One region of the Mesorhizobium sp. CA13 genome, then DNA from elsewhere that is predicted to be linked to it. Evidence: riboswitches for the same ligand, from Rfam matches in the RefSeq annotation. Region 1 holds a riboswitch; each other region holds the start of a gene.
What was found. A riboswitch is a leader RNA that binds a small molecule or an ion and turns the genes downstream of it on or off. The one in region 1 is predicted to bind cobalamin.
Positions count from the first base shown of each region.

Region 2: it holds a riboswitch for cobalamin, as region 1 does, so the genes downstream of both, LB566_RS01670 (ABC transporter ATP-binding protein) here and LB566_RS28390 (aromatic ring-hydroxylating oxygenase subunit alpha) in region 1, are expected to answer to the same signal.
Region 3: it holds a riboswitch for cobalamin, as region 1 does, so the genes downstream of both, LB566_RS23595 (DUF1636 family protein) here and LB566_RS28390 (aromatic ring-hydroxylating oxygenase subunit alpha) in region 1, are expected to answer to the same signal.
Region 4: it holds a riboswitch for cobalamin, as region 1 does, so the genes downstream of both, bluB (5,6-dimethylbenzimidazole synthase) here and LB566_RS28390 (aromatic ring-hydroxylating oxygenase subunit alpha) in region 1, are expected to answer to the same signal.

Region 1 is NZ_JAIUHS010000018.1:70,173-76,047, reverse strand. It holds gene LB566_RS28410 (DegQ family serine endoprotease) at 1-476, shown strand, start outside; gene LB566_RS28405 (molybdopterin-dependent oxidoreductase) at 636-1,247, shown strand; gene LB566_RS28400 (ferredoxin reductase) at 1,244-2,026, shown strand; gene LB566_RS28395 (hybrid-cluster NAD(P)-dependent oxidoreductase) at 2,149-3,249, opposite strand; gene LB566_RS28390 (aromatic ring-hydroxylating oxygenase subunit alpha) at 3,269-4,516, opposite strand; cobalamin riboswitch at 4,647-4,849, opposite strand; gene LB566_RS28385 (DUF680 domain-containing protein) at 5,329-5,526, shown strand; gene LB566_RS28380 (DUF680 domain-containing protein) at 5,598-5,804, shown strand; gene LB566_RS28375 (DUF680 domain-containing protein) at 5,874-5,875, shown strand, end outside.
Region 2 is NZ_JAIUHS010000001.1:322,595-328,469, reverse strand. It holds gene LB566_RS01675 (LacI family DNA-binding transcriptional regulator) at 1-856, shown strand, start outside; cobalamin riboswitch at 919-1,129, shown strand; gene LB566_RS01670 (ABC transporter ATP-binding protein) at 1,384-2,172, shown strand; gene LB566_RS01665 (ABC transporter substrate-binding protein) at 2,219-3,166, shown strand; gene LB566_RS01660 (FecCD family ABC transporter permease) at 3,175-4,194, shown strand; gene LB566_RS01655 (MarR family winged helix-turn-helix transcriptional regulator) at 4,324-4,803, shown strand; gene LB566_RS01650 (HlyD family secretion protein) at 4,800-5,875, shown strand, end outside.
Region 3 is NZ_JAIUHS010000012.1:31,157-37,031, reverse strand. It holds gene LB566_RS23615 (NADH-quinone oxidoreductase subunit C) at 1-253, opposite strand, end outside; gene LB566_RS23610 (NuoB/complex I 20 kDa subunit family protein) at 258-839, opposite strand; gene LB566_RS23605 (NADH-quinone oxidoreductase subunit A) at 830-1,195, opposite strand; gene LB566_RS23600 (winged helix-turn-helix domain-containing protein) at 1,528-2,727, shown strand; cobalamin riboswitch at 2,757-2,961, shown strand; gene LB566_RS23595 (DUF1636 family protein) at 2,999-3,427, shown strand; gene cobW (cobalamin biosynthesis protein CobW) at 3,430-4,482, shown strand; gene LB566_RS23585 (cobaltochelatase subunit CobN) at 4,499-5,875, shown strand, end outside.
Region 4 is NZ_JAIUHS010000001.1:796,351-802,225, forward strand. It holds gene LB566_RS04050 (pirin family protein) at 1-906, opposite strand, end outside; gene LB566_RS04055 (DUF2277 domain-containing protein) at 947-1,213, opposite strand; gene LB566_RS04060 (exodeoxyribonuclease VII small subunit) at 1,312-1,563, opposite strand; gene LB566_RS04065 (histone deacetylase family protein) at 1,567-2,493, opposite strand; cobalamin riboswitch at 2,615-2,795, shown strand; gene bluB (5,6-dimethylbenzimidazole synthase) at 2,844-3,596, shown strand; gene LB566_RS04075 (TetR/AcrR family transcriptional regulator) at 3,682-4,287, opposite strand; gene LB566_RS04080 (MFS transporter) at 4,408-5,631, shown strand; gene ribB (3,4-dihydroxy-2-butanone-4-phosphate synthase) at 5,683-5,875, opposite strand, start outside.

The sequences.
Region 1 (5,875 bases):
CCAAGGACCTGTCACGGGCGGTGGCGGACGTCTCGCCCGGCGCCAAGGAATCGCTCGAGGTCTGGCGCAAGGGCAAGGCCATGCAGATCTCCGTCGAGGTCGGGCGCAACGGCGACGATGTGAAGTCGGCATCGACCGACGACTCCGGCGCGCCGGGCGTCGAGCAGGGCCGACGCGCGCCGGCGATAGGCCTCGGCCTGATGGACATCACGCCCGACATTCGCCAGCAGATGAACCTCGCCGACAACGAGCACGGCGCGGTGGTCGCCAGCGTCAACCCCGACAAGCCGGCAGCGGCTGCCGGCATCCAGCCGGGCGATGTCATCGTCGCCGTCAACCAGGCTCCGGTCAAGAGCGCGAAACAGGTAACCCAAGCGATCGCGCAGGCCGGCAAGTCAGGCCGCAAATCGGTGCTGCTGCTGGTGGAACGAGGCGACGCCCAGATCTATGTCGCCGTGCCCTTCGCCAATGGCTGAAAGATGGCCGTTGAGGTAAAGGCGGGCGCGGCAGGCTCGGTCGTCGCCTGGACGAGCCTGCCGCGCCCGCCAAGATAAAGGTTGCCCGCCACCGCTTCTTCGAGAACACTGCGTAAGGCCGACACAAGGCTCGACATCCGACGCAGGGGAATTGCCGCAATGGTCACGCGAGGTTTCTTTTCAGGGCGGCGTCCACCGACGGATGGCGACGCGCGCATCCCGCCCGGCCAGTATCTCGAGCAAGGATTTCCGGTGCTGTCGGCGGGACCGACGCCGCACCTGCGCACCGAGGACTGGTCGTTCACGCTGAAGCACGGACCGCGCCCGATCAAGAAGTGGAATTGGGCCGAGTTCAACGCATTGCCGCTGAGCAAGATGACGCGCGACATCCATTGCGTGACCGCGTGGACCAAGTTCAACACGGCCTGGCAGGGCGTGCTGGTCGACGATATCCTTGCCGATGCCGGTATCGAGCCGCCGACCGCCTTCACGCTGGCGCTGTCCTTCGACGGCTACACCACCAACGTGCCGACAAAGGATCTCACCGCCGGCAAGGCGATGGTGGCGCTGCTTTATGAAGGCAAGCCGATCACGCCGGACCATGGTGGTCCGGCGCGGCTGCTCGTCCCGCATCTCTATTTCTGGAAATCGGCCAAATGGCTGAATGGCCTGCAATTCACCGAACGCGACGAGCCCGGCTTCTGGGAACTGCGCGGCTATCACATCTATGGCGACCCGTGGCGCGAACAGCGCTATACGGACGATCCATGAGCGAGGTGCCATCGGTACAATCACCTGGGCAGACGGAGTCGCCTGGGCAGACGGGGTCGCCCTGGCAGACAGCCAGGATCGTCCGCGTCGAAAAGCGCACGCCGCGTGTCACCAGCTTTTTCTTCGAGCCGTCGCGGCCGTTTGCCTACCGGGCTGGACAGCATGTCGATGTCAGATTGACCGCTCCCGACGGCTACCAGGCGCGCCGCGCCTATTCCATCGCCTCCGCGCCGGAGGCCGGTCCGGTGATCGAACTGGCGATCGAAAGGCTCGAGGACGGCGAGGTCTCGCCCTTCTTCCACGAGGTCGCCGCGGTGGGCGACGAGATCGAGCTGCGCGGCCCGCTCGGCGGACATTTCATCTGGCCCGATGACGATGAGGGACCGCTGCTGCTGGTCGGAGGCGGCTCCGGCGTCGTGCCCTTGATGTCGATGGTCCGCCATCGCGCCGCGCGACGATCGACAGTGCCCGTCGTCCTCGTCTTTTCGGCGCGCGTGTGGGACGAAGTCATCTTTCGTGACGAATTGATCGGCCTCGACGATCGCGGCAACGGCTTCAACCTTGTGCTGACCCTGACGCGTGAGGCTGCGCGCCGGCCGGCGGATTACTCGCGGCGGGTCGACGTCGCCATGATGGTGCGATCCATGGCGCGGCTGCGCCGGCCGCCCGGCCTCGCCTTTGTCTGCGGCTCCAATGCATTCGTCTCCGCCGCCGCCCAGGCGCTGATCGATGCCGGCGTTCCGGCGGATGTCATCCGGACGGAACGCTACGGCGTCTGAGATGTCCGCCTGGCGCCGTATCTTGGCTGCGGCTGCACGCGGGCTGGATTCTCGCCCGTCCCAGCCCTGCAGCGGCGAGGATCCGAAACCCTCCTGGCAAGAAGAAGCGGCTTCGCCGCCGGTCACGCCTCGATGTCAAGCGCCGAAAGCGGCTTGGAGCAGCAGGCGAGGATGAAGCCGTCCTCGATCTCGTGATCGAGGACGCCGCCATTGTGGCTCATCTCGACGTCGCCCGAGACCTTCTTGACCTTGCAGGTTCCGCACAGGCCGAATTCGCACGCGGCGGGGATTCTGACTCCCGAGGCGCGCGCCGTCTGCAGCACCGTCTGGCCGGCGACGCATGCGGCATCGACATCCGAAAGCAAGAACCGGATCGGTGTCGCGGCTTCGACAGGAATGACCGCGCCGTCGTCAGTCGGCGAGGCGAACGGCGCCGGAATTTCCTCCGTCAGAGGCGCTGCAAAGCTTTCCTGATGGTATTTCACCATGTCGAAGCCGGCGGCTTCGAGCATGCCGCGCACGGCACGCATGAAGGGGTCGGGGCCGCAGCAGAAGATTTCCCGGTCGCGGAAGTCGGGCGCCAAGAGCGGCAGCCGGATGGCGTCGATGCGGCCCATATGGCCGAACCAACCCTCCCGGCTCGACCGTTCCTCGATCATGAAGCCGAGCGACAGGCCTGGCATGCGGCTGCCGAGCAATTCCAGTTCCTTGCGGAAGATGATCTCTTCGGGCCGGCGCGCGCAATTGACAAAGCCGACATCGGTCCATGGCGCGCAGTCGTTCAGCCAGCGCAGCATCGACATCATCGGCGTCACGCCGGAGCCGGCCGAGATGAACAGATATTTGGCTGCCGGGTGGCTGTGCAGCGAAAAGTCTCCGGCCGGCCCATAGGCCTTGACGTGCGAACCGGGCCTCAAATGGTCGAACATCCAGCGCGTGCCGGTGCTGCCGGCCTGCGCCTTCACCGTCACCGCGATCGAGAACGGCCGCGAGGGGGAAGACGACAGCGTGTAGGTGCGCATCAGCGGCCCATCCGCTGTAGGCAGTTCCAGCGTCACGAACTGGCCCGGCTTGTAGCGGAACCAGGTCTGGTTGTCGGAGCGGAAGGTGAAGGTCTTTACATCAGGCGCCTCGTCGCTCACGCCGATCACTTCCAGCACCTGGAGCCTGTCGTTCCAGGGCGCCATCTGATCGAGATGGCGATAGAGGCCGAGATCCGTCATCGCATTCATCCCTCACCTCTCAAGCAACGCTGCGCAGGGCCGGCCGGCCGCCTTCGGCGAGGCGCGGACCGATGAAACGCGCGTACCAGTCGACGAACTGGATGACGCCGCCTTCGTGCAGTTCGGAATAGGGGCCGGGTTCATAGGCCGGCGACAGGATGCCGAAGGCGTTTTCCTCGACGATGCGGCGGTCCTGGTCGTTGGTCTCGGTCCAGACATGAGTGAGCTCGGCGAGATCGTAGTCGACACCCTCGACCGCGTCCTTGTGAACCAGCCATTTGGTCGTTACCGCGGTCTCGGTGGCACTGATCGGCAGCACCCGGAAGGTGACGGCGTGGTCGCCGAGGATGTGATTCCAGGTCGTCGGATAGTGATAGAGCAGCAACGAGCCGATGCGGTCGGTGGCAACGCTGTCGGACAGGTTCTTCTTGACCGCGCGTTTTCCCGTCATCGTGTAACTGACGGCATCGCGCAGCAGCGGCGCGCGGGTGGCACGGTATTGTCCGGCCGGGTCGATGCGGAACTTGCTCGGCAGGCCGGCGGCCTCGCATTTGGCCCAGTGCGCCAGCATCTCCGGGTCGCTGTCGGCGCCTTGCACGCCGGTCACGGTCGGCGCCTCAGGAAAGGTCTTGCAGAGCTCCGGATGGTTGCCGGCGCAATGATAGCATTCGCGGTTGTTTTCCCAGACCAGCTTCCAATTGCCCTTCTCGACGATGGTGCTCTCGAAGGCGACCTTTGCTTCGCGCAGCCGGTGCGGCAGCAAATAGGGTTCGATCATCGTCCGCATCGGCACGAAATCCGCCGGCTCGTCGGCGAGGCAAATGAAGATGTAGCCGCCAACGCTTTCGCAGGCGACCGGCTTCAGGCCGAACTGGCTCTTGTCGAAACCCTCGGCCATCTGCCTGGCGAACAGCAGCCTGCCGTCCAGTTCGTAGGTCCACTGATGGTAGGGGCAGACGAGCTTCGCCGCCGTGCCCTTGTCGGTGTTGCAGACGCGGCTGCCGCGATGGCGGCAAGAATTGTGGAAGGCGTTGATGTTGCCCTTCTGGTCGCGCACCAGCACCACAGGATAGTCGCCGATCTGCACGGTGATGAAGCTGCCGGGCCTGGGCAGTTCGCAATCATGACCGATGAACAGCCAGTCGCGGTACCAGATCAGCTCCATATCGAGCTTGAAGTATTCGGCGTCGGTATAGAAGGGCTGCTCGAGTGAGAAGCCGTCCCTGCGGCCTTGCAGCCGTTTCAGCATGTCGTTGCGCGCATCCATGTCCTGTCCTCGCATTGAAGTCCTGTCCTCGCATTGAAGGACTGAACGGAGGGGAGAGAGGAAGGATCAAGCCGCGCGCCGGCTTGCGCCGGACATGCACCATCCGCCTCTTGACCGCCCGCCGCGATCAGTCGAGTCCAACATCTCAGGCTGGTTTCCGGGCTCTGGAGCTGTCCTTGCGGACTGTTGCGACACCTTCCCAGGCCTTTGCCCAGTGGTCTCCCGTCGCGACCTGAACTCCACCACCGTTGCGGGGGCAGCGCCGGATTCTGACCGGCTTCCCAATTCTCCGCCTCGTCGTCACGTGGCGGCACCCGAGATGGCAGGATCTAACCATGATCGCCGACTTGTCGTCGGCATGAAAACGACATCGCATCCATGCCGCGCGACACGCATTGGAAACGGTGCGGCCGTCGTTGGAGGGGCAGAAAGGCTCGGCTCGCCGCCTCGGAATTCAACTCGTGCCGGAGCCAAAAAAGGTTAACGGTTTCGAAAAGTGACTATTAGCGCCCTCTAAAATCGAACCGAACGGTTCGTTTCTGTTGACGATGCGTACAGGACGGTGTGAACACTGCGCCTTCGACACAGTTGGTGATCGCACGATCAGTTTACCTAACTATCTGATATTAAACGGAAAAAAACGAATGTAGAAGGCCCTGGCACAATTTCAAGTGGTGGAAACTTGGTCCACGCGGAAAAACTTCGTGATTGGAAATGGCGGTATGGCTTTCCCACATCGGGGCTGTCCGAACGACGCGATTTCCTCCCAAGACACGCCGCTAGACGGACGGAAAAATACTGGAGTATCAAAAATGAAAAAGATCATTCTCACTGCCGCCGCCCTTCTGGCTGTTTCCGGCAGCGCCTTCGCTGGTAGCGACCACTATGGTTCGAATGCCCCTGCGGCCACCGTCGTCGACAGCTCGTACACCGCTTCGACCAAGAAGTCGGAACCGGCTGCCCAGACGCCTGTCCAGGGCGCCGATCGCAACCTCTTCGGCAACAACTAATAGCCGATCTCCAGTTGACGGCGGGCTTTTCCGCCGTCCTGGGCGAAATTTGAGAATTCAGGAGACTTGAAATGAAGAAGATCGTTCTTGCTGCCGCCGCCGTTCTGGCCGTTTCGGGCAGTGCTTTCGCCAGCAGCGACAACTATGGCTCCAATGGCGCCAACCAGCCTGCCGTCACCTCGGTCGACAACGCGCACACGGCTTCGGTCCAGAAGTCCGCGCCGTCTGCCCAGGCGCCTGTTCAGGGTGCCGACCGCAACCTCTTCGGCAACAACTAACAGCCGATCTCCAGTTGACGGCGGGCCTTCCGCCGTCCTGGCGAAATTCGAAAATTCAGGAGACTTGAAAT
Region 2 (5,875 bases), on a different contig from region 1:
TGGCACCACGCATGCCGTGGCCTTCATGCTCCAGCCGCATCCGGGCGACCAGGAATATGGCGAGCCGTTTTTCATCCCGTTTTTGAGTGGGCTGCAAGCGGCACTGGCCGAACATGGGCTCGACCTGATCATCGTCATGGGCGCGCCGGGCGACTATCAGCAGGAGCGCCTGCGCCGTGTCGTCGAGACACGTCGTGCCGATGCCGTCGTGCTGGCCTGGACGCGGCGCGAGGACGATCGCATCGACTATCTGAGCAAGGCAGGCTTTCCCTTCGCGACGCTCGGCCGAAGCCGGTCCGGCGACGACAACTATCCTTCTCTGGACCTGGATTTCGAGAAGGCGGGCGCCGATGCAGTCGACCGACTGGTCGCGCGCGGCCACCGCCGCATCGCCGCCATCCGGCCGTCGCTTGACCTGAATTTCGGTTATCTGTTTCTGGAGGGCTATGGCAAGGCGCTGCGGCGGCACGGCATCGAAGTCGATCCCGCCCTGATTGTGGATGGTTTCATCAACGAAGCCGGTGGCTACGCGGTGACACCGCAAGTCATGCGGTCGAAGGATCCGCCGACCGCGATCATCTTCAACAACGACTCGATGGCGCTCGGCGGCTGCAAAGCGCTCGCCGAAATGGGGATCAAGCCCGGCCATGATGTCGCGGTGATCGTCATCGTCGACACGCCGCTCTGCCGTTATTTCTCGCCGGCGCTGACCGGCTTTCGTCCGAGCCTGGATCCGATGGGGCGGCGGCTTGGCGAAATCCTGCTCGCCTCGCTCCCGGCTTTCGCCGGCGCGAAAGGGCCAGAGATCATTCGCGAGGTCTGGCCGCTGGAACTGGTGGCACGCGATAGTGATTGACCATGCGAGTGTATTGTTATAACAGAACATGCATCGACCTTGCCTTGACGCTGCCTGCATCCTAGGCTGCGACTCGTGATGGTCCCCGCGCCGCAAGGCGAGGGGTGAAAAGGGAACATGGTGAGGCCCACCTTTCGGGTCGAAGCCATGGCTGCCCCCGCAACTGTAAGCGGCGAGCAAAATCCGAAAAAGCCACTGGCCGGCAAGGCTGGGAAGGCAGGATGGCGCAACGACCCGCGAGCCAGGAGACCTGCCATCTGCATGAGTGACCGGACGGGGTGTGCCGGGAGGAGACGCGGGTTCGGTCTTGTCGACCGGTTCAAGCCAGCTTCCTTCCGTCGCCATTTTTGAAAGTGACGGAAGTTGGACGGCGCCATCGATCGCATTCACTGCATTCCCATGCATCGCATCGTCGTGTGCACGCTTTGCCGCGATATCGCCACCGAGGTGAATTCAGGCCAGCGTCCGGCAGGACTGGCAGGCAAGACGCTGGCCCGTATTCCCGCAGGCCCTGCAAGGAATTGCCCATGACCGCGCCGCTTCTCGAGGCCCGCGACCTGGCCGCGGCGGCGGATGGCCTGCATCTGGTGCATCCGGTCAGCCTTTCGGTGGCGGCGGGCGACCGCCTCGCTATCATCGGGCCCAACGGCGCCGGCAAGACGACATTGCTGCGCATGCTGTCGGGCATGCTGCGGCCGAGTTCGGGCGAAGTGAAGCTCACCGCGCGCCGGCTCGACAGGATTTCGACCGCCGAGCGGGCGCTGCACATCGCCGTCGTCGGCCAGACCGATCAACCCGATCCACGACTGGCGGTCATCGACTATGTCGAGCTCGGCCGGGTTCCGCATGCCGGCCGCAGGCACAGGAGCGAGGAACGCGACATTGTCGTCGAGGCGCTGCGCCGGACCGGGCTGTTGCCGCTGCTTGGCCGCACCATCGGCTCGCTGTCGGGCGGCGAGCGCCAGCGCGCCCAGCTTGCCCGCGCCATCGCGCAGGAGCCGAAGATCCTATTCCTCGACGAGCCGACCAACCATCTCGACCCGCGGGCGCGCAGCGAGTTGCTCGAACTGGTGGCAGGCCTCGGCATGACCGTGATCGCGGTGCTGCACGATCTGGCGCTGGTGACGCCTTTCGCCACCAGGGTCGCGGTGATGAGCCATGGCCGCTTGCATGTGCTGGCGCCGCCACGCGAAGCACTCACCCAGCAGCTGATCCGCGAGATCTTCGGTGTCGACGTCTTTAGGTTGCGCCACCCGACGGAGGACCGCGAACTGACGGTGTTCGAGGTTCCGAACCGTGCCGCGCCATCTTCGTGATCGAAGCCATTTCCGGCAGATCCTGTTCAACAAAGGAGCAATATCCGTGAAACGCCTTGCCGTGTCTCTTGCCTTCTCCCTGCTGGCCTCTACGGCCTTCGCCTTTCCGGTGACGGTCGACAGCTGCGGCAAGCCGCTGACGTTCGACGCGCCGCCCAAGCGTGCCGTCATTCACGATCTCAACATGGCCGAGATGGCCTTCGCCCTGAAGCTGCAGCCGTCGATCGTCGGCCTGACCGGCATCACCGGATGGTACAAGGTCGGCCCCGAATTCAAGGCCGAGCAAGGCTCGATCCCGGAACTGGCGCCCAAATATCCGACGCTGGAAAACCTGGTCGCTGTCGAGCCCGACTTCTTCTTCGCCGGCTGGTACTACGGCATGAAGCCGGGCGGCGAGGTGACGCCCGATACGCTGGCGCAGCACGGCATCAAGACCCTGGTGCTGACGGAAAGCTGCGTCCATCTCGACAAGAACCGGCCTGCCGCTTCGATGGAGCTGCTCTATGGCGATGTCGAGAAGCTGGGCAAGATCTTCGGCAAGGAGGCCGAGGCGGATAAGCTCGTCTCCGGCTGGAAGGCGCAGCTCGCCGAAATCACGGCCAAGGTCGGCGACCGCAGGGGAACGCGCGTGTTCCTCTATGATTCCGGCGAGGACAAGCCGTTCACATCAGGCAAGTTCGCCATTCCCAACGCCATGATTTCCGCGGCCGGCGGCGACAACATCATGGCCGACATGAACACCAGCTGGGGCAACACGGATTGGGAGACGGTGGCCTCGCGCAATCCGCAATTCCTCATCCTGCTCGACTATCAGGATGGCGGCGGCTACCGGAAGCTGCTCGATTTCCTGAAAGCGCATCCGGCAATGAAGGAGACGGACGCGGTCAAGAACGAACGCTTCGTGGCGCTTCGCTATGCCGAACTGACACCCGGGCCGGCCAACATCGAAGCGATCGGCAAGATCGCCAGGGCGATGCATCCGGAAGCTTTTTGACCGGGACCATGACCTTGCGGCACAAGGCATTCCTATTGGCCATTACGGCGGCCGCGTTGGCAATCGCCGTGCTCGCGCTGCTGTCGATCGCCTATGGCTCGACGATGATCCCGCTGGGCGACGTCGTGGCAGCGCTTGGCCATGCGATCGGATTGAAGGGACATGACGTGTCCGGCCCGGTCGGCAGGATCGTCGTCGACCTCAGGCTGCCGCGCACCATCCTGGCCATCTGTGTCGGCGGCGGCCTGGGCGTGGTCGGCGCGCTGTTGCAGACGGTGACGCGCAACGATCTTGCCGATCCGTTCCTGTTCGGCCTCTCGTCGGGAGCCGCCGCCGGCGCGGTCTCCGTCATCACCGTCTTCGGCGACAGTTTCGGGATCTGGACGCTACCGGTCGCCGCATTCACCGGCGGTATTCTGGCGGCTTGCGTTGTGCTTTTGCTGGTTGCGCGGGTGAGGGGACAAGGCCCCGAACGGCTGATCCTCGCCGGACTTGCGGTCTCCTTCATGTTCACCGCATTGACCAATTACCTGGTCTTCGCCGGTGACCAGCGCGCCGCCCATTCGGTGCTGTTCTGGACGATGGGCGGTCTCGGCCTGGCACGGTGGGACAATATCTGGCTGGGGGCGCTTGGGGCCGGCACGATTGCGGCGTACGGGCTGTGGAATCATCGCCGGCTGGACGCTTTCCTGGCCGGCGAAAATGCCGCTGAAAGTCTTGGCGTGCCGGTGGCGCGAATGCGACGGACGACGTTTCTGGTCGCCGCGTTTTCGACCGCGATCCTGGTTTCGGTGGCCGGCGTCATCGGCTTCGTCGGCCTCATGATCCCGCATCTGTCGCGGCCGCTGGCCGGCGCGCTGCATCTGCGCCTGATCGTAAGTTGCGCGTTGTTCGGGGCGGTACTGTTGCTCGCTAGCGACCTTCTGGCGCGCACATTGCTGCCGCCGCAGGAACTGCCGATCGGCATCATCACCAGCTCGCTCGGGGCTTTCTTCGTCGTCACCACGCTGATCCGCAACCGCTTGTGATGGGTGTCGCGGCAACCGAAACTCATCGGACGCGGCCATGATTGTGCTGCACGGCTGCCATGCACGTTTGCCGGCTTCTGGAACAATGCCGGGCTTGAATAGTAAGCACGCTTATTATATATCCCACTCATGGTTTCCGAAGGCATAGACAGATTGGGATTTTTGATCCACGACGTGCAGCGGCTGATGCGAAAGCGCTTCGAAGCGCGCGCCAGCGGCCTTGGCCTGTCCTCGGCGCAATGGCGCCTGATGGTTCGCGTCGCCAAGGAAGCGGGCGTCTCGCAGGCGCGGCTTGCCGAACTGCTCGAAATCGAGCCGATCAGCGTCTCACGGCTGGTCGACCGGATGGAGGAGGGCGGCTGGATAGAGCGCCGCTCCGACGCCGCCGACCGCCGCGTGCGCATGATCTTCCCAACCCCCAAGGCAAGCGCCGCCTATGCGGAGGTCAAGAGCCTCGCCGGCGAAGTCTATGAGGAGTCGCTGACCGGCGTTTCGCCGGACGATCGCCGCGTCCTGATCAGGGCATTGGATGCGATGGCACAGAATCTCGCGGATGGCGATTCACCGTCCTGCGACAAGGTCAAGAATACGGAAGGCGCAGCAGCATGAACGCGGTAGCCAAGGTTGACGAAAACGCCGCCAAAGTGGAAATGGAAGCGCCGCAGCAGCCGGCTGCGGCCCCTGTTACAATGGCTCCTCCGGTGGAGCCGGCGCCGGCGCCAAAGAAGAAGCGCCGTCTCGGCCGCTTCTTGTTGATGTTCGCCCTGCCGGCGGCTCTGGTCATCGGTGGCGGCTATGTCTGGGTCACTGGGGGGCGCTACCAGGAGACGGAGAACGCCAACCTGCAGCAGGCCAAGGTATCGATCGCCTCGGATACGGCGGGCCGCATCGTTCAGGTCGCGATCTCGGACAATCAGAGGGTGAAGCAAGGCGATCTTCTCTTCGCCATCGACCCCGAGCCTTACCGGATCGCGCTTGCGCAGGCCGACGCGGCGGTGGCCGCCGCGCGGCTCAACGTCGAGCAGCTGCGCGCCGCCTACAGCCAGGCCATGGCACAGGAGAAATCCGCCAGCAGCGAAGTTGCCTATGCCCAGTCGCAATACGACCGTGCCGCCGATCTCGCCCAGAAAGGCATCAACGCCAAGTCTTCGCTCGATGAGGCCAGGAACGATCTCGACAAGGCAAAGCAGCAGCTTGCCGTTGCCGAACAGGGCATCGTCAGCGCCAAGGCCGCGCTTGGCGGCAATCCCGATATCGAAACCGACAAACATCCGACCGTGATGTCGGCGCTCGCCGCGCGCGACAAGGCTGCCTACGACCTGGCGCAGACCACCGTGAAGGCGCCCGCCGATGGCGTCGTCTACCAGGCCGCGTCCTTCAAGGTCGGCCAGTATGTCGGCTCCGGCACGCCGCTGTTTTCGCTGGTCGAGACCGGCGATACCTGGATCGACGCCAATTTCAAGGAAACGCAGCTGACCAATATGAAGCCGGGCCAGAAGGCCGAAATCGTGGTCGACACCTATCCGGGCAGGACCTTCGAAGCGACGGTCAAGGCCATCGGCGCCGGCACTGGCGCGGATTTCTCGCTGCTGCCCGCGCAGAACGCCACCGGCAACTGGGTCAAGGTCACCCAGCGCATTCCGGTCCGTCTGGAGCTGAGCGATCCCGACGCCAAGATGAT
Region 3 (5,875 bases), on a different contig from region 1:
CGTTCTGCTTCGGCGACAAAAGGTGATAGACGACGTCGAAACGCTTGGCCCGCGACGGATAGTCGGCGCCGCAGACATCGATGACCGAGATGAACTGGCAGCGCGGATCGTCACGCAGGAAAGTCACCACTTCGATCAGATCGCGCGGTTCGACATGGATGGTGAGTTCGCCATAGGCGAACACCGCTTCATTGACGCGGCCAATCAGTTTTTCGCCGAGATAGGTCGACAGTTCGCTCAGGGATGCGGCCATGGATTTACCGTTCGATCGTGCCGGTGCGGCGGATCTTCTTCTGGAGCAGAAGAATGCCATAGAGCAGCGCTTCGGCGCTCGGCGGACAGCCGGGCACATAGATGTCGACCGGCACGATGCGGTCGCAGCCGCGCACTACCGAATAGGAATAGTGGTAATAGCCACCGCCATTGGCGCAGGAGCCCATCGAGATGACGTAGCGCGGCTCCGGCATCTGGTCGTAGACCTTGCGCAGCGCCGGAGCCATCTTGTTGGTCAGCGTGCCGGCAACGATCATGATGTCGGACTGGCGCGGAGACGCGCGAGGAGCAACACCGAACCGCTCCGAATCGTAGCGCGGCATCGAGGTGTGGATCATCTCGACGGCGCAGCAGGCGAGGCCGAAGGTCATGAACATCAGCGAGCCGCTGCGCGCCCAGGTGATCAGCGCTTCGGTCGAGGTGACGAGAAAGCCCTTGTCGGCGAGTTCGTCGTTGATCTCGAGGAAAAACGGATCATCGGACCCAACCGGCCTGCCGGTATTGGGATCGATCAGACCCTTGGGCTTCGGCGCGACGAGCGTGCCGGAACTGTCGCTCAATCCCATTCGAGCGCTCCTTTTTTCCATTCATAGGCAAAGCCGATGGTCAGCACCGCCAAAAACACCATCATCGACCAGAAACCGAGCATGCCGATTTTCGAGAAAGACACCGCCCACGGAAACAGGAAGGCCACTTCCAGGTCGAAGATGATGAACAGGATCGACACAAGGTAGAAGCGGATGTCGAACTTCATGCGGGCGTCATCGAACGAGTTGAACCCGCATTCGTAGGCGGAAAGCTTTTCCGGGTCGGGATTGCGATAGGCCACCAGGAACGGCGCCACGATAAGCGCAACGCCGACAGCCGCCGCCACTGCGATAAACAGGACGATGGGCAGGTACGAACTGAGAAGTGCGTTCATGCTGCGGCTTTCCGTTGGCGCCAATCCATTTTGATTACAGCACCAGACCCTATTGCGGAAGCGTGACAGTTTAACCGCTGAACCGTTTTAAGGGGCCTTTGCTGCAACGCGGCGAGGGTTAGCGCAGGGCTTCCGGCGAAGCAAGTCAAACCTTGTTCAAAACACCGGCCTGGACGGCATAAGGGAAGAAACTGGTCCGATCCGCTCTTGTTTGATTTCCTTCGCTTTTTACTCCACTTTTCTCTCCTGACAGAGTTGCCGCCAAAACCCTGCTAGCATCGCTGGAATCAACTGTCCGAACGACGCTCAACAAGCCTCAGAGTCGCATCCGAATGAAGGAAAAGATCTCGCTCGCCATGGCCCGGCGCATCGCGCTCGCCGCCCAAGGGTTCACTGATCCCCGCCCCGCCGGCACGCCCGACCGACGCCACTTCGCCCGTGTGCTCTCGCGTACCGGCCTGCTGCAGATCGATTCCGTCAGCGCTGTGGTGCGCGCTCATTATATGCCGCTCTATTCGCGCCTTGGCCCCTACCCGTTCACCTTGCTCGACAACGCCGCCGTCACGCGCAAGCGCACGGTGTTCGAGTACTGGGCCCACGAGGCCTCGTTCCTGCCGGTCGAGACCTACCCGTTGATGCGTTGGCGCATGCAGCGCGCCGAGCGCGGCGATGAAATGTACCTGGGACTGGCCAAATGGGGCCGTGAGCACGCCGCCTATATAGAAGAGATCTACCGCGAGGTCGCGGAGCGCGGTCCGATAGCTGCGTCCGCGCTCGAAGGCCAGAAAGGATCCGGCGGCTGGTGGGGCTGGAGCCACGCCAAGCATGCCTTCGAATGGCTGTTCTGGGCAGGACGCATCACCACCGCGCACCGCCGTGGCTTCGAACGCTTCTATGATCTGCCCGAGCGCGTGCTGCCGCAGGCAATCCTCGATCTGCCGGTGCCATCAGCCGAGGACGCGCATCGGGAATTGCTGCGGATCTCCGCCCGCGCCCATGGCGTCGCGACAGCAAGCGACCTGCGCGACTATTTCCGCCTGTCGCCGGCCGACATGAAGGGCCGGCTGGAGGAACTGGTTGAAACAGGCGAGCTGGTGCCGGTGCGTGTCGAGGGTTGGAACAAACCGGCTTACCTCCACAAGGAGGCCCGCATTCCCCGCAGGATCGAGGCCCGCGCCCTGCTGGCGCCGTTCGATCCGGTCGTCTTCGAGCGCTCGCGCACGGAGCGGCTGTTCGATTTTCACTACCGCATAGAAATCTACACCCCTGCCGAAAAGCGGCAATACGGCTATTACGTCCTGCCCTTCCTGCTCGGCGACAGGATCGTGGCGCGCGTCGACCTCAAGGCCGACCGGCCGGCCGGCGTGCTACGCGTCCACGCGGCCTATGCCGAGCCGAGCGCGCCGCCTGAGACCGCCGCGCAACTCTTCCAGGAATTGACGCAGATGCAGGGCTGGCTCGGCCTCGAACGGATTGAGGTTACGCCCGCCGGCGACCTTGGGCAGCCGCTCGCTGACATTGCCGTGTCGTAGACGCGCGTTGACACCGCCGCCTGCAAGAGCCTAAATCCCTTCCAGACGGTCTCCTCTCGGCAAAGGGAGGAGCCAAGAGGGAATGCGGTGCGAAATCTCGATTTCAAATCCGCGGCTGTCCCCGCAACTGTAAGCGACGAGCCAAGGCCGAAAACCACTGGGACGGTCCCGGGAAGGCGGCACGAAGGCGATGACCCGCGAGCCAGGAGACCTGCCGTCTGAGACATAAGAATCCGATCGCCCGGCGGGTTTTCCGGGCAAGGAGCCCGATTTGGAACGCGACAGCAGTTTCCCGGCTGAAACAGCGGACATTTTGTCTGGCGATAGCGACGCCTTGGCCGGCGTCACTGTCATCGTCTGCGCTTCCTGCCGCGACGAGACCGGTTCCGATGCCCATCCCCGCGCCGGCGAAGTTTTGGCTCAAGACACGCGCCAAGCCGCAACGGCCGACAATGTCCGCGTCCGCACGGTCGAATGCCTTGGCAACTGCAAGCGCCGCCTCAGTGCTGCGATCCTTCGCGACGGCTGCTGGAGTTATGTCTTCGGCGACCTGAACATCGCCAGTGGCGCCGACCTCGTCACCGGCGCGAAACTTTTCGCCACTTCGACCGACGGCCTTATCCCCTGGCGTGGCCGGCCCGATTCCCTCAAGCGCGGCCTCGTGGCCCGCATTCCACCCCTTGACCTGTTGAAGGACTGACCATGACCGCCGCAGTTTCCGCCGCCACTCTCTCCCGCGTCCCCTGTACCGTCGTCACCGGCTTCCTGGGTGCCGGCAAAACCACGCTGGTCCGCCACCTCCTGGAAAACGCGGGCGGCAAGCGTATCGCCATCATCGTCAACGAATTCGGCGACATCGGCATCGACGGCGAGATCCTCAAGGGCTGCGGCATCGACACCTGCCCGGAGGAAAACATCGTCGAACTGGCCAATGGCTGCATCTGCTGCACCGTCGCCGACGATTTTGTCCCGGCGCTCGACCAGATCCTGTCGCTGAGGCCGAAGGTCGACCACATCCTGATCGAAACCTCAGGCCTGGCTTTGCCGAAGCCGCTGGTCCAGGCCTTCCAGTGGCCGACGGTGAAGAGCCGCGTGACGGTCGACGGTGTGATCGCCGTGGTCGACGGTCCGGCATTGGCGGAGGGGCGCGTCGCCAACGACATGGACGCCCTGCGGGCGCAGCGCGCCGAGGATGAGAGCCTCGATCATGACGACCCGGTCGAGGAGGTGTTCGAGGACCAGATCGCCTGCGCCGACCTCATCATCCTGTCGAAGAGCGACCTGATGGATGCCGCAGGTTCGGCTCGCGCCAACGCCATCATTGGCGAACACTCCGCTCGCGCCGTGAAGGTTGTGCCGACGGCTCATGGCAAGGTCGATCCGTCCGTGCTGCTCGGGCTGGGCCTCGCCGTCGAGGACGACATCGAGAACCGCAAGTCCCATCATGACGGCGCCTTCGACCACGAGCATGACGACTTCGACACCTTCATCGTCGACATTCCCTCGATCGCCAACCCGGACGACCTGGCAAAGCGGGTCGCGACCGCCGCCGAACAGGAAAACGTGCTGCGGGTGAAAGGCTTCGTCGAGGTCGGCGGCAAGCCGATGCGGCTTTTGCTGCAGGCGGTCGGTCCGCGCGTCAATCATTACTACGACCGCGCCTGGACGGCTGACGACGACCGCCGCTCGCGCCTGGTCGTCATCGGCCTCAAGGGGCTGAACCGCCCGGCGATCGAGCATATCCTCGCCGGCTGACGCAACACCGATCGCGATGCACATCCTCGCCACCACATCCGCCTCGCTCGACGATCTCGCCGAGCCGGTCGATCTGCGGCAGACGCCGGCGGATATGGTGGCGCTGTCCTTCACCGACAGCGACCTAGCCGGACTGGCGGCGGCCTGGAAAGGCGACGCCGATCGGCTGCCCACGATGCGGCTGGCCGCGCTACGCGACCTGCGCCACCCCATGTCCGTCGACCTCTGGATCGACAGCGTCGCCCGTCACGCCAAAGTCGTCCTGGTGCGTATTCTCGGCGGTTACGAGTGGTGGCGCTACGGCTGCGACCAGTTGGCCGTGGTTGCCCGCGAGCGCGGCATAAAGCTGGCGCTGCTGCCCGGCGAGAGCCATGACGAGGATATCAGGCTGATCGAAGCCTCGACGCTGCCGCGCGAGGAACTGGACGGGCTGCTCAATTATTTCCGCGAGGGCGGCCCGGCCAATATGAGCGCGCTGGTGCGCCGGCTGGCGCGGTTGGCGGGATCGGATGCGGCGGTGGCCGAGCCCGTCAACGTGCCGAAGGCGGGTTACTACGAGCCGGGTCGCGGCGTCGTCCCCCTCCCGCTCGAGGGAAGGGTTCGGGCGCAGGCCGGGGGTGGGGTCGCCTCTGAAGTGCGCCGACTTAAAGAGGCGCGGAACCCAGTCGCACCGACCCCACCCGGCCCTGCGGGCCACCCTTCCCTCGATGGGGAGGGAAAGGTCGTGCCCATCCTCTTCTACCGCTCAATGCTGCTCGCCGCCGATGTCGCGCCGATCGACGCGCTTTTCGATGCGCTACGGCAGCGCGGCATGCTCCCCGTCCCCTTCTTTGTCTCCAGCCTTAAAGACCCGGAATCCCTGGCGTTTGTCGAGACCGCGATTGCCCAGCTCAAGCCCGCCGCCATCATCACGGCGACCGCCTTCGCTTCCGGCGCCGAACCCGGCGTCGAAACCCTCTTCGACCGCGCCGGCGTGCCCGTCTTCCAGGTCATCGTCGCCACCACCCGCCGCGACGTCTGGGAAACGAACCAGCGTGGGCTGGCGCCGGCCGACCTTGCCATGCATGTCGTGCTGCCCGAACTCGACGGCCGCATCCTCGCCGGCGCCATTTCGTTCAAGGGCGAAAGCGAGACCGACCCGGCGCTCGGCCACCGCGCCTTCGCCAACCGGCCGGAACCGGATCGTGTCGGGCAAGTGGCTGACCGTATGGCGGCGTTCATCACGCTGCAGGAGACGCCTCGTGCGGAACGCAAGCTTGCGATTCTGATCCCGGATTATCCCAGCGCGCCAGGCCGCACCGGCTATGCCGTTGGGCTGGATGTGCCCTCCAGTGTGCTGGCCATGCTGCAAGACCTGAAGGAACAGGGCTATGCGGTTGATGGGATTCCGAAG
Region 4 (5,875 bases), on a different contig from region 1:
TGGAATGAACTCTTTCTCATCGCCGGGAACGATGTCGAAGCGGCCGGTCTTCCATTCTTGCTTGGCCTGCTCGATGCGCTCCTTGGAAGACGAGACGAAATTCCACCAGATGTAGCGCTTCGAGCCCAGTGAGGCGCCGCCGAACAGCATGAAATGGGCACCGCCCTGTGAGGATACGACGATCTCGTCGCCGGGCCGGAACACCAGCAGCCGTTCGGCCGGAAACACGTCGCCGGAAATCGAGACCTCGCCTTCCAGCGTGTAGATGGCGCGTTCTTCCGCGTCGGCCGGGATTTTGACGCTGGCGCCCGGCGCCAGCCTGAGATCGGCGTAGAGCGTCTCGGAATCGGCCCGCACCGGGGAACGCAGCCCCTGGAAATCGCCGATGACGATGCGGCCACTGACGCCTTCCGCGTCGATGTCGGGAAGCCGCGCGACAGCGGTGTTCTCGAACACCGGCGCTACTTCCTCCTTGCCGTCCGGCAGCGCCAGCCATGTCTGCAGGCCCGAGACCGACATCGGCGCGCCGCGCAGTTCTTCCGGCGTGCGCTCCGAATGGACGATGCCGCGGCCGGCGGTCATCAGGTTCACGTCACCCGGCTCGATCACCATTTCGGTGCCGAGCGAATCGCGATGCCTGATCCTGCCATCGAACAGGTAGGTGACCGTCGACAGACCGATATGCGGATGCGGCCGGACGTCGAGCGCCTGACCGGCGCGCAGGATGGCAGGCCCCATGCGGTCGAAGAAGATGAAGGGACCGACCAGCCGCCTTCTGGCAGTCGGCAAGGCACGGCGAACCTGAAAACCGCCAATGTCCTTCGCGTTCGGAATGACCATCAATTCGATCTGGTCGCTGGCAAAGGCGTCGCCTATTTCGGGGTCCTTCCCGGGGAAGAAGCTCATGAACTCTCCTTGTCAGCCGCCGATGGCTGCTTTGGCCAGATCAGGCAAAGCGGATCGCCGCCCTCGCCCGCAGTTTGGCCGCCACTTCTTCACGGTTGCGCGGATGCTGGTTGGTTTCAAGCGAATCGAGAAGCTCGCGCGCCGACGCCGCGATGGCCTCGACGGCATGGTCGAATGCGTGCTGGTTCTGCTTCGAAGGCCGCGTCGTTCCGCTCAGCTTGCGGACGAACTGAAGGGCTGCATCGCGCACCTCGTCATCGGTTGCCGGCGGATCAAAATTGAACAGGGTCTTGATGTTTCTGCACATCGCTTCCGTATCTCCTCTTGTCCTGGAGCCGTTTCAATCGGGATGCGTTCTATCCTCAATCATGATCGTGTCAAAAACCAGAGAGACGGCTGCGTGCCTCAATCCGCGTCCAGCGGCTCCGTCCCGATCGGCTTGCCGTCGCGGGACAGCCTGATCTTCTCCACCTTGTCCTCGGCCGCCTTGAGCAGCCGGTCGCAATGCACCTTCAGCGCCTCGCCGCGCTCGTAGATCCTGATCGACTGGTCGAGCGGCACATCGCCACGCTCCAGATCATCGACGATCTTCTCCAGCGCGTCGAGAGCCTGTTCGAAGCTCATCGCCTTGACGTCTTCGTTGGTTTCACCAGCCATCATTCATCCTTTCATCAGTCGCCCGACATGGGCGGCGACCGAAAATGCCAATCCTTGCAGATCGTAGCCGCCCTCGAGCAGGCTGACGAGCCGGTTGCCGCTGTGGCGCGCCGCGCGCTGCATGAGCTGGCCGGTCGCCCAGTCGAAATCATCCTCGGTCAGGTTGATCTCGGCCAGCGGGTCGCGATGATGCGCGTCGAAGCCGGCCGAAATAATGATCAGGTCGGGTGCAAAATTGTCGAGCGAGGGCAGCACGCGCGACAGGAAGGCATCGCGGAACGCCTCGCTGCCGGTTTGCGGCGCAAGCGGCGCGTTGACGATGTTGCCGGCGCCGGTTTCGTTCTTTGCTCCGGTGCCGGGGTAGAGCGGCATCTGGTGCGTCGAGCAATAAAGCACGGACGGATCGTCCCAGAAAATATCCTGCGTGCCGTTACCGTGATGCACGTCCCAGTCGACGATGGCGACACGTTCGATACCGTGTTTGCGCTGTGCATAACGTGCGGCGATGGCCGCCGTGTTGAACAGGCAGAAGCCCATCGCGGTCGCTTTCTCGGCATGGTGGCCGGGCGGTCGGGCGGCGACGAAAACGTTGTCTGCCCGGCCGGCAAAGACGTCGTCGACACCGGCGTTGGCGGCGCCGATCGCGGTGATCGCCGCCTGCCAGCTCTTCGGGCTGGCCGTTGTGTCGGCATCGATGCGGGCGATGCCCGTCTCGGGAATGGCGGCGCGCACTCGTTCGACGAAGTCGGCGGGATGCGCATAGAGAATGGTGGCCTCGTCGCCTTCCGGCGCCTCAGTGCGGTCGAGCGCGGCAAAAGCTTCGTCGTCGAGCACGCGCTCGATGGCGCGCAAGCGGTCCGGCCGCTCCGGATGGCCGGGTGGCGTGATGTGCTCGAGGAAGATCGGATGGGTGTAGAGACGAGTGGCCATGCTCCCTATCTAGTGCCCCGGCGCGGCGATAGCCATGCGTTGCGGCCTGATGGCTGGGGAAAATCGCGCCTGCGTCCATTCGCGTCGCCGCTGGGATTGGCGGCGCGGAGGCTTCGTCGTAAAGTCCCGGCCGCTGCCTGGTGCCCGCCGCGAGCGGGAGAATCGGGAACACGGTTTGATCCCGTGGCGTGCCCAACGCTGTAAGGGGGACCGCGCCGGTAAGTGCCACTGTCGATGACGGGAAGGCGCCGGACGCGGGTTGATCCCGAGCCAGAAGACCGGCCTGGCAGGCATCGTCATCCGCATGGTCAGGCGGACGGCAGTTGATTGCAATCGCAAGGGGACAAGCGATGCCGGACGATATGACCATCCCCGTGGGTGACGGATTCGACCAGATGGCGCGCGATGCGGTCTACCGCGCAATGTTCACGCGGCGCGATGTCCGCAGCCATTTTACATCAGAGGCCGTCGACGACGAGGTGCTGGCGCGGCTGCTGCTTGCCGCCCATCACGCGCCATCGGTCGGCTTCATGCAGCCATGGAATTTCATCGTCATTCGTGGCACCGAACGACGGGAACAGGTGCGCGACCTGTTCCTGGCGGCGCGCGAGCAGGAATTGCCCGCCATCGAGGAAGAGCGGCGGGCGCTCTACCGCAAGCTCAAGCTGGAAGGCATCTGCGAAAGCGCGCTCAATATCTGCATCACCTGCGACCGCCGACGCTCACAGGGTTCGCCGCTGGGACGCTGGCACAATCCCGAGATGGATCTCTACAGCACGGTCTGCGCGGTGCAGAATTTCTGGCTGGCGGCGCGCGCCGAAGGCGTCGGGGTCGGCTGGGTCAGCATTATCGAGGCGCGGGCGTTGAAAGACCTTCTGTCGATTCCCGAGCATGTGACGCCGGTGGCCTATCTCTGTATCGGCCGCGTCTCCGAGTTCGCGCCGAAACCGGACCTCGAAACACATGGCTGGGGTCGACGGTTGCCGCTGCCCGAGCTGATCATGAGCGAGACGTTTTGCGGACAGGGCGAAGTGCCGCTCAAGTCAACGATCGCCCGCCTCAAGGCGGCAACATGCGAAAAATCTGTCAAACCCTTGATTTGATTGCCGCTACGGCATGCTCAGCGCTGCCGGCGGCCTGCGCCTTGTCCTGAGCATCTGAACCTGGAAGCACCTCGGCTATCCGCCTTCAGGCGGCTGTGGCACCCTTCCTCAACAATCCTTCGAGCAGTTGCTTGAATGCCGCCACCACGGTCTTTGATGTCGCTTCCGGGTCGTTCGAATTGGCGATCCGCTGCGCCGCCTGACTGCTCGCCCCGTTGATCAGCCGTGCCGCGGTCTCGGGGTCGACGCCCGAGACGACCACCCCGTCGCCCTGCAGCGTCGTCAGGTGATCGGTCATCGACGCGACGCAGGCATTGGCGTTCGGCCATTGCGCGGGGTCCCCCAGCACGGCCGGACCGTCCCGGAACATGATGCGCTGGATTTCCGGCTCCAGCGCCATTTCGATGTAGCTCGTGCATTCGTCGACGAAGCTTTGCCAGCGGGTCGGTGCTTTCGCTGCAACCTCATTCACCCGTGCCGCCATCTCGGCGTCGATCTCGGCGATGACCGCCTGCAAGAGCCCCTTCTTGTCGCCGAAATGATGGTAGAGCGCACCGCGCGTCAGTCCCGCCGATGCGGTGAAATCGTCCATCGACGCTTCGGCATAGCCGATCGTTCCGAACGCATGCCGGGCCGCGGCAATCAATTTGGCGCGCGTTTCGGCGATCATTTCCTTGCGGGGCTTGTGCATCTCTTCTGGCCTTACCCACATACGTTCCGTATGCCAATTGACATACGCAACGTATGATCTATTTAGTGTTCATACGCATCGTATGTAATTTCCGAATCGCCTTTTGTCGAGGAACGGACCATGCAGAACCCCTATTCCGAGATTTTTCGAGCCCCTGGCGCCAAGGGCTTTGCCGCTGCAGGCTTCATGGCGCGCCTGCCGATCGCCATGGCGCCGATCGGCATCGTCGCGATGCTGTCGCAGACGCGTGGCGAATACTGGCTGGCGGGCGCCGTCTCGGCGACATTCGCGCTGGCCAACGCTTTCCTGGCGCCGCAGATCTCCAGGCTGGTCGACCGCCTCGGCCAGACACGGATCGTCGTGCCCACCACCATCATCTCCGTGCTGGCATTCCTGCTGCTGATTGCGTCGGCCAACCAGGATTGGCCGGTATGGACATTGTTCGTGTCGGCGCTGCTGGCCGCGGCCATGCCCAGCATGCCGGCAATGGTGCGCGCGCGCTGGACCGAGCTTTTTCGCGGCCGGCCGGAGATGAACACCGCCTTCGCCTTCGAATCGGCGGCCGACGAGCTGGTCTATATCGCCGGTGCGTCGCTGTCGGTGGGCCTCAGTGCGGCGCTATTTCCGGAAGCGGGCATGCTGGCGAGCACTTTGTTCCTCGCCTTGGGCTCGATAGCTTTCATCCTGCAGCGATCGACCGAGCCGAAAGTCCGGCCGGTGGGCCATGGTTCGGCGGGCTCGGCAATCCGCCTGCGGCCGGTACAGATCATAACCTTCGCCCTGATCTTCATCGGCGCGACCTTCGCGACGACGGAAGTGAGCACCGTGGCGATCACCAAGGAGTTCGGCCAAGCCGGTGCCGCAAGCCTGGTGATCGGCGTCTATGCGCTGGGGTCGTTCGTGCTGGGCATCCTGGTCGGCGCGCTCAACCTGAAGACGCCGCTACAGCGCCAGCTGGCAGTGGCGGTCGCCATCATCGCGGTCAGCACGCTTTTGCCGCTCACCGCCGACAGCGTGCCGCTGCTGGCGGTGACCGTCTTCATCAGCGGCGTGGCGATCTCGCCGACTTTCATCACGGCATTCGGCCTGATCGAACGGCATGTGCCGGAAGCGATGCTGACCGAGGGCATTACCTGGGTGACAACGGGAATCGGCATCGGCATGGCGCTGGGCTCTTTCGCCGCCGGCGCCGTGGTGGATGCGTTCGGCGCCCAGAACGGGTTCTGGGTCTCGGTGGTCGCGGGCGGCATCGCCCTGGTCACGGTGCTGCTCGGCCAACGCAGCCTTGCCACTCACAAATGCGAGCTGGATGGGTGTGAAGCGGCCGTCGTTGCCGCGGAATGATCCATGACGCGTCCGGTTCAGCGGATCGGACGCTACTGCCGCAGTCGAACTTCAGAGAATCTCGGTCTTGGCGATGTGGATGCCAAAACCTTCAAGGCCGACATAGTGGCGCTCGCGCGAGGCGATCAGCTTGATCGAGGAAATGCCTAGATCCTTCAGGATCTGCGCGCCGAGCCCGATCTCGCGCCATTCATTCTCGCGGCGGCGCGCCTCTTCGTGATCCTCGCGGTCGCCGCTCGCCGGC